DNA from 2 places in the Clostridium sp. Marseille-Q7071 genome. Region 2 is predicted to be linked to the other one. Evidence: a T-box and tRNA genes for the amino acid it is inferred to sense, from the RefSeq annotation. Region 2 holds a T-box; the other holds one or more tRNA genes.
What was found. A T-box is a leader RNA that pairs with one kind of tRNA and senses whether it is charged. The one in region 2 lies ahead of thrS (threonine--tRNA ligase), so its partner is inferred to be a tRNA-Thr.
Positions count from the first base shown of each region.

Region 1: it has a tRNA-Thr gene. The T-box ahead of thrS (threonine--tRNA ligase) is inferred to sense a tRNA for this amino acid. The anticodon was not compared.

Region 1 covers NZ_CBCOPR010000001.1:242,549-247,435, forward strand. Annotated here, with positions in the region: partial or broken gene ACWPW7_RS01080 (helix-turn-helix domain-containing protein) at 1-443, opposite strand, end outside; gene ACWPW7_RS01085 (PQQ-dependent sugar dehydrogenase) at 1,067-2,179, opposite strand; tRNA gene ACWPW7_RS01090 (tRNA-Tyr) at 2,502-2,586, opposite strand; tRNA gene ACWPW7_RS01095 (tRNA-Thr) at 2,595-2,669, opposite strand; tRNA gene ACWPW7_RS01100 (tRNA-Val) at 2,688-2,763, opposite strand; tRNA gene ACWPW7_RS01105 (tRNA-Tyr) at 2,770-2,854, opposite strand; tRNA gene ACWPW7_RS01110 (tRNA-Thr) at 2,863-2,937, opposite strand; tRNA gene ACWPW7_RS01115 (tRNA-Val) at 2,956-3,031, opposite strand; tRNA gene ACWPW7_RS01120 (tRNA-Tyr) at 3,038-3,122, opposite strand; gene ACWPW7_RS01125 (hypothetical protein) at 3,492-4,256, opposite strand; gene ACWPW7_RS01130 (hypothetical protein) at 4,388-4,887, opposite strand, start outside.
Region 2 covers NZ_CBCOPR010000001.1:1,362,676-1,367,562, forward strand. Annotated here, with positions in the region: gene thrS (threonine--tRNA ligase) at 1-1,611, opposite strand, end outside; T-box leader at 1,725-1,934, opposite strand; T-box leader at 2,109-2,318, opposite strand; gene ACWPW7_RS06445 (SH3 domain-containing protein) at 2,673-4,004, shown strand; gene ACWPW7_RS06450 (phosphatase PAP2 family protein) at 4,252-4,791, shown strand.

The DNA.
Region 1 (4,887 bases), 1.1 Mb from region 2:
TCAATAGTCCCTTTTTCAGCAGTAATGGAGATCCCTTGATATTTCTGACCGGCACAATATCTTACTGAACCACATGTTCCTCGAGACATTGATACAGAAAGATCATTTGGAGTCAAACACATATTGCCGACCTTGGACTCTTTTATGGATAAACAACCAGCAACACAGTATTCTACTTCAAAGTATTCTTGTGATAAATCAAACTCTGTTATAATATCATGGTGGAAGACTACATCAAAAATTGTAAGTGTTACATTTCCCATTAGTTTATAAACTTTTATGCATCCTTCTCCATAGTTGGAATCTATATCATATATAGTTTCCTTGTCATTTTGATTGGCTTTGAAATCACGTATCGTTGAAAACCGCCTTCGCATTTCTGAATATTGCATAAGCATGTCTTCATATCCTTCTTTTATATCTATGTGAAATCTATATTCCATATTTATAATTGCCTTTCTAGTAATTAAAAAATATTTTACCATAAAACTTGATATATTCATTAAGTAGTTAGTTTTTGGTGGAGAATTAAGTCTCCAAATCACCAACAAGTTTACAGTCTGTACTCTTAACCACTTAGAAATCGTCTAAATTACAAAATCAACAGTACCAATAGGAGTTACAGCCTAATAATTACAGATAATACTAGCATAATGGAATTTTCTTGTCAATATTGCTTATATAACTCTCAAAATGATAAAATTTTTCTATTAATTCTCTATGAAAATAAGAAAAGACATCTTACTAAAGATATCTTTTGGGAAGTTAAGTAAATATAAATGCCATTGTTTTCTTGCTCTCTATGATTATTATCTGTAGCAATAGCATATTAAAATACTGTTAGTTTGAGAATTATGATTATTACAATCACCCCTATAGGAACAAGCTCACTATTAGATACAATCGGCCACGTGAGCACAATTTGGTTTTCTTTTGCCTATTTTTCTTTTTTTCAAAAGAAAAGCAAGTAGGATTAATGAACAAGAAAGATGTTGCATAATCCATGAGAGCAGCTCGAAAAATTTTTCACATGATACCATGAGCAAAGTGGTTTCTCTTTTGCTCTCTAAATATCACTTTTTTTCGGAATGAGCCGGATAATCTTATCATCATCTATATTAGGATTGCCCCTGCCATCCATATTACTAGTTGTCAGATAAATTGATCCATCTTTCGCCTGAATAACCTCACGCAAACGTCCATACTCACTTTTTAGCCATGATTCCACATTCTCCACTTCTGTTCCTTTTTCATTTAATGAAATTGCAAGTAGTTGTTCTCCACGCAAAGTAGCAACTAGTAATTTTCCTTGCCATGGTCCTTGATTTACGAAGGCAATACCAGAAGGTGCCCATGTATCTTCTCCGCTGTGTATCAAAGGTTTTTGTGTTACAACTTCTTTGGATTCTTCGTTTCCTTGAACGAGAGGCCATCCATAATTAGCTCCTGGTCGTATAATGTTTATTTCATCATGTCCTGTCTGTCCATGTTCTGATTCATACAAGATATCTTCTGAATTCCACGCTAAGCCTTGAGGGTTTCTATGCCCTAAGCTATAAACAGGTGAATTAATAATTGGATTATCTTCAGGAATACTGCCATCTAATTCTATTCGCAGTATCTTTCCCGCTGTGCTGGTTACCTCTTGTGCTAATGCAGAATTTCCTGCATCTCCTGTTGTTATATATAATTTCTGATCCGGTCCTATCTTTATCCTTCCTCCATTGTGAATTTGTCCACCAGGGATTTTATCTAGAAGAATCCGGTCAATGGTTGCCTTGTTATTCTGTTCAACTAATCTGACAACACGATTATAGATTTGATTACCCTCTACATATGAATGCATAACATACATATAACGGTTTTGTGAATAATTTGGATCTAGCACAATCCCCATTAATCCACCTTCCCCCTGACTTGTAAAGGGTGCACCAAATGTAATGAGCGGCTGAGTATTAAGTTTACCATCTTCAATTATTCTAATTGCTCCAGACCGCTCCGTAAAATACACTTTGCCTTCATCGCTTATCGCTATAGCCCACGGTACATATAGATTCTCAGCGATAATTTCAATCTCGTAAGGAAATTGCCTTGATGTGACTACATTAGCTTTGGCATTAGTTGCATTACGACTACGCAATATAATATTAGACAAAACATTGTAAATCGTTTCTCTCATACTATTATCCTCCAAATTTAAATAAATCCATATCTAAATGCATACTTTAATTATATTATAAGATATTTGTTTTAATGCATTATTGGCCATGCCTTAAAACTTTCACTAAAGCATCATTGAAAAATAGTAGAAATAAAGCAATATTTTCATATTAATAAGTTAATTTAAGGATTTCGTCTGAAAAACGAGGAATTTAATTCCAGTATACAAGCAATAAAAAACGTAGCAGACTTCTGACTGCTACGTATAAAAACATGATTATTTATAAAATAAAAGCTACATTTGAGCCCTCAAAATAAGGTAACAAATGTAGCTTTTTGCTTGGTGGAGGAGGACGGATTCGAACCATCGAAGCGAAACGCAACAGATTTACAGTCTGCCCCCTTTAGCCACTCGGGAACTCCTCCATATATTATGGAGCTGGCAATAGGAATCGAACCTACAACCTGCTGATTACAAGTCAGCTGCTCTACCGTTGAGCCATGCCAGCATATTATACAATTTTTAATGGTGGTCGCAACAGGGATCGAACCTGTGACCCTCTGCTTGTAAGGCAGATGCTCTCCCAGCTGAGCTATGCGACCATAATTTGGTGGAGGAGGACGGATTCGAACCATCGAAGCGAAACGCAACAGATTTACAGTCTGCCCCCTTTAGCCACTCGGGAACTCCTCCATGTATTATGGAGCTGGCAATAGGAATCGAACCTACAACCTGCTGATTACAAGTCAGCTGCTCTACCGTTGAGCCATGCCAGCATATTATACAATTTTTAATGGTGGTCGCAACAGGGATCGAACCTGTGACCCTCTGCTTGTAAGGCAGATGCTCTCCCAGCTGAGCTATGCGACCATAATTTGGTGGAGGAGGACGGATTCGAACCATCGAAACGAAACGTAACAGATTTACAGTCTGCCCCCTTTGGCCTCTCGGGAACTCCTCCACGTTATAAAACTGACTATTTAAAGTAGAACTTAAACTTATTCACTACAAATTAGCTACTCTACTATCAATGAATGCCAGTATTTTCACAAGTTCTTCAGAAAATTCCTGAGAACATTGACAAGGAATAGTATATAATTTTATAACTATTTTTTCAAGTTTTTTTTATACCGTTTTCAGTATTTATACTTTATTATCTCCATTTTTCTTATTTTTACTTCATATTTCGTATAGCTACAATTATTGTTTTAATTATATATGATTTATTTCAAAGCTAAAGATTCAATTAAATAATGTGCATCAAAATTCCTCAATACACGCTATTTGCTCATATTATGATTATTGTATATCTTATATATTAAATTAAAGTTTATTGCAACTCTTCTTTGTTTTTCATATTTAAAGCAACTGTTTTCATGTTTGTAAAGAATGAATCATCTTTAAAAAACTTTTCATATTTTTCACAAGCTTCTATACAATGGTCATATTGATCAGTGGATAAATAAACTGTTATTAAATCTTTAATATGATGTAATTGTGGAGTTACAAATAATAAATCATCTAAAAAATTATCTGTTTTATAGTTTAATACTTTATTTGTAAATATAGAAAATAAAAGTATTCCCGATATCCAAACATACTTTGCTCCCATAGCTCTAAATTCACTAATATCCCATCCACTTAGATGTTGTTCTGCATCATTACCATAGCATTCATCTTGTTTATAAAAAATATATGGTGTTGATATTATAACACTATCCGATGTCTTAAAGCATGCTTCTAATAGCTTTTTTCCATCTGATTTTTTCAAATGCTCTATAACATCTGCAAGTACTATTAAGTCATATTTAGGAAAATCCTTTTTATTTAAAATATTCATTGCATTACCAATATATATATTATCATAAATATAACCATGTATTGGTGTGATATATTTCTCATATATTTCTATTCCATCTATTAATATATTCCAAGGTGCATATCCACCATCATTATTCTCTCTTAAATCTAAATATTCTCTAACTAAAAATCCTATCTTGCCAAATCCAACTCCTATTTCTAGTATAGATTTAGGTTCCAAACTATAAATTGCAGGAATTAAATTTGACACTGAAGCTAAATTACTAGAAGGCATATCACCAACTCCTAAAATATTTTAAATTCTTCTAGTTATAATATAGATTTCAAAAATAAAAATGTTACCTTGGCCTTAGAAAATACTAAAATATATTTAAATTATTATCTTTAAGAAATTTACTATATAAATTAATCAGCATTCTCTACAGTATCCATATCTATGAACTTTCTCGCTATTTTCTTAACTTCATAAAGCTCTTTTTCTGATAAATAATTTTCTAATACATCTAAGCTCTTTCTTACTCCTATTTTTTGATTTTTATATTGGAGATAATCGTTAATTTTATTCTGTTCCTCTTTTGGTATTTTATCACTTATTGTAAAAAGCTTCACTTTATCATTAATGGATAATGCTGTTTCAATCTCTTCTGGTGGAATTTTTATTACTGAATTTTTTTTCCTCTGCTCAATATTATAAGAATCGAATTCTCCTTCTACTATTACTTCTGTATTCTCATCAACTTCATCTAAAAATAGTTTCGTATCCAAATTTCTGTCATTAAATTTGCTTTTATTATTATCTATTTGAATATTTTTTTCTAGTTTTTCTTCTTTTTCTAAATCTTTTTCTTTATGTAGCTCATTTTTTTCATGGATACTGAAAATTTGATTATTATTTATCATTATGT
Region 2 (4,887 bases):
AGGTGAAAGCCAAGTAGGGAAAGCACCAGCAAAGTGTTCAGTTAAAATTCCTATAAAACGTTCTATACTTCCAAAGACTACACGATGTATCATAACTGGTCTGTGTTTTTCACCATCTGAGCCTATATAATGAAGACCAAATCTTTCTGGAAGCTGGAAATCTAGTTGTATTGTACCACATTGCCATGTACGTCCTAAACAATCTTCTAGGTGAAAATCTATCTTAGGACCATAAAATGCACCATCGCCTTCATTAACTTTATAGTCATATTCAAGTTCTACAAGAGCCTCTCTAAGCGCTTCAGTTGCTCTATTCCATTCTTCATCGCTGCCCATACTATTTTCTGGTCTTGTAGACAATTCAACATGATATTTGAAGCCAAATACGCTGTAAACTTCATCTATTAGTCTTATTACTCCTTTAATCTCATCTTTAATTTGCTCAGGAAGCATAAATATATGAGCATCATCTTGAGTAAAGTTACGAACACGCATTAATCCATGTAGTGCACCGGATAATTCATGACGATGTACAAGGCCTAATTCACCAATACGAAGAGGTAAATCCTTATAGGAATGGAGACTTGTTTTATATACTAACATTCCTCCAGGACAGTTCATTGGTTTTATTGCATAATCCATTTCATCTATTTCAGTTGTATACATGTTTTCTCTATAATGTTCCCAATGACCACTTCTAATCCATAAATTCTTATTTAATATAACTGGAGTAGAGATTTCTTTATAGTCAGCTTTTTTATGGACTTCTCTCCAAAAATCTATAAGAGTATTTTTAAGCTCCATTCCTTTAGGCAAAAAGAAAGGAAAGCCAGGACCTTCATCAAGCAATGTGAAAAGCTCTAGTTCTTTACCAAGTTTGCGATGGTCACGTTTTTTAGCTTCTTCAATTCTTTCTAAATACTCATCTAAATCAGATTTTTTAGTGAAAGAAGTTCCGTATATACGAGAAAGCATTTTATTTTTTTCATTTCCTCTCCAATATGCACCAGCTAATTTAGTTAATTTTATAGCTTTAATATATTTTGTAGACATTAGATGAGGACCTGCACATAGATCTACAAATTCACCTTGTTTGTAAAATGAAATTATAGAATCCTCAGGTAAGTCATTAATTAATTCAACTTTATAAGGTTCATTCATTTCATTCATTAATTTAAGTGCTTCTTCTCTAGGAAGCTCAAATCTTTCAATTTTTAAATCTTCCTTAACAATTTTTTTCATCTCAGCTTCAATTTTTTCTATATCTTCAGAAGTAAATGGTTTTTCTAGATCAAAATCATAATAGAAACCATCTTCAATTGAAGGACCTATAGCAAGCTGAGCATTAGGATATAATCTCTTAGCAGCTTGAGCTAATATATGTGCCGTTGTATGTCTAAAAGCATTTCTCCCTTCTTCATCATTAAAAGTAAGAATGCTTAATTCACAATCTTTATCAACTATATAACGTAAATCTACAGTTTTATCATCAACAAATCCAGCGGTTGCTACTCTTGCAAGCCCTTCAGAAATATCCTTAGCAATATCTAAAACTGATAATGAGTTTTCATATTCTTTTATTGAGCCATCTTTTAATGTAACTTTAATCATTTTTGTTTACCTCCTTAAAACTATTGACAATTATAGATAATTCTCAGTAAAGCATGAGAATTATTAATTTATTTTTTAAATAAAAAACTCGCCTCTTTTCTATAAATAATTAGAAAAGGGACGAGATACTATACCCGCGGTTCCACCCAAATTGTATATCAAAATTATGATATACCACTTTAAAAATTTTAACGGATTTATCCGGACTTTATTAGAGTCACTCAGAGGCGGTCTTCAACTGGTTCTATTTAAGAATACTTTCAGCTAATGTATCCTCTCTCTGTAAATATAAGGCAGTTTACTCTTCTCTTCACAGCTTTATACTATTATTACTATATTTAAATAAACTTATTACTACTAAAATTATATAATATAAAAATAAATTTAAGAGAAGTATTCTAAAGTATTATATAATTTTTTATAGTTATTTACTTTTTATTTCTTTAAGAATTTTTTCAATAAAATAAAAAAACTCATCTCTTTTCCAAAATAATTAGAAAAGGGACGAGATAATTACCCGTGGTTCCACCCAAATTGTATATCAAAATTATGATATACCACTTTAAAAAAATTTAACGGATTTATCCGGACTTTATTAAAGTCACTCAGAGGTGGTTTTCAACTGATTCTATTTAAGAATACTTTCAGCTAATGTATTCTCTCTCTGTAAATGTAAGGCAGCTTACTCTTCTCTTCATTGCATTTATTATTTATTTAATAATAGCATATGCATATTATTAAAATTTGTATATTACAAATATATATTTATAATATTATATCACTTATAAATTTGATGTCAATAATAATTTCAATGAGAGATATAATCAGCAAGTATGTTATAACTATAGGATTCCACAGTAAAAATTTAATTTATACAATAATTCGACTTCTAAAATAAAAAATTGTACATAGTAATTAAGCATTAAAAAATAATACTTTTTGTATAAATTTAATCTTAAAAATATACTTATTTTTAAGATTAGTAAATATTAATCTACCATTAATGGTTTTATAATCCATGAAAAATTAATACAATATATAATAATATTGTATATAAAGAGGTGAGTGTACTGTTTACTCAATTTTCTTCAAAAGTTGCTAGGGTAAAAACAGAGATGTTATATCCTGAATTTTGGATAAATAATAGCAATACTTCAAAGAGGATAATAATATGTGATGATGAGATAAAGAGATATAATGAAAGATCTATGAAAGGTAATATAGTAGAGGATATATTTTTATTACAAAATTTTCTTGGTGGACAGGAATTACGGAACTTGATTTTATCTATAAGTAAACCTCATTCTACAATTAGATATAAAAATAGTCTTATTTTAGAAAAAGAATATTTTCTAAAATTAAGTAAAAATTTAAATTTAGAAGCTATAAAAGAAAAAAACTTAATACGGTATGGAATGGTTACAAGAAGATCACATATAAAATCTTATCCTACAGAGGATAGAATTTTTAAAAATCCAAAGGATTATGACTTAGATAGATTACTGGAAACGGCGATTAATATTTGCGATCCTTGTGTAATTTTACATGAAAGCAAGGATAAAGAATGGTATTTTATAAAAGCATATGCGTATAAAGGATGGATTAAAAGAAAAGATATTGCTATAGGAGAAAAGGAACCTATATTAAAATATACAAAAGCTAAGGAATTTTTAGTAGTTACAGGTAGAAGAATTTATACTGGATATAATCCTTTTGATGAAAGCATATCTATGATTCCTATAGATATGGGAGTAAAACTTCCATTAGTAAAAGAAGAAGATATTTTAGAAACTATTTATGATATGTATCCTTGTGGAAGTTATGTGGTATGGCTTCCAGTAAGGTGTTATGATGAAAGTTTAAAGTTTACACAAATATTAATTTCGAGAAGTGAAGATGTATGTTATGGATATTTACCTTATACAGAAGAGAATATTATAAGGCAAAGCTTTAAATGCTTAGGAGAAAGGTATGGATGGGGAGGAGAATTTTTTGGAAGAGACTGTTCCAGTTTAGTAGTAGATGTATTTAAGACTATGGGACTAATGCTTCCTAGAAATTCATCTCAGCAAGAGAAGAAGGCCATAGGAATAACTAAGTGTATAGAAAATATGACTATTGAAGAAAAGAAAAAAGTATTGGATACGATGACTCCAGGATGTCTTATGTATCTAGATGGTCATGTTGTAATTTATTTAGGTAAATATTATGATGAATACTTTATAATACATGATACTATAGGTTTTTATATCTCTAGAATATGTAGTGAGAAAAAAGGAGATTTATACCATGTTTCAGCTAAAGGAGTCGCTGTAACGCCGTTAACTTTAATTTATACTTCTGATGGAGAAAGTTATTTAAGCGCTATCAAAACAATAAAAATTTTCGGTTAACATAGTTAAGAATTTATAGTAAAATAATAATAATATATTTTACTATAAATTATGTTAAAAATCTTAAAAAAATAACAAGCCAGTATGTTAGTATATTTTGAATCATATTCCGTTGTTAGCGTATGTTCATAGTACAACTATGAGTAGAATCTGACAGCTTGTCTGATATAAAATACAATATATCTTTAATTTGTTATTTTCTTTTAGATAACTTATATGAGAATTTAAATGGGAGAAAAGATTAAATATGCTTAAGAGTATTCATGCTATTGATAAAATACTAATTGATTTTATACACCATGGATTAAGAAATCCATTATTTGATAAACTAATGCCAATTATAACTCATTTAGGTGATGGAGGAGTTATATGGATAATTATATCTGTAATATGTTTATTTAAAAAAGATTATAGACATATAGGACTGCTTTGTCTTAGCTCCTTATTATTAAGTACTATTTTAACAGAGGGTATAATAAAAAATGTGGTGGAAAGAGTTAGACCAATTATTAGATATCCTATATCAGATCCATTGATACACATACCTAAATCTTTTTCTTTTCCATCAGGACACACTTCATCATCTTTTGCAGTAGCTACAATATTATTTATATTATTACCTCAATACAAAATAATTCCTATAGTGCTTGCTGTACTTATAGGTTTTTCAAGAATTTATTTATATGTTCATTATCCTAGTGATGTATTTGTAGGTATGTTAGTAGGAATTTTAAGTGCCTTTATTATACTTTTAGGGTATAATTTAATAAGAAAAGATAAAGTTTAAATAATTATTATGAATTTTAAAAGCTTAAATAAAATCGTGACTTTGTCACGATTTTATTTAAGTATATGAATTTATAAAATTTTATTTTTGATTCAA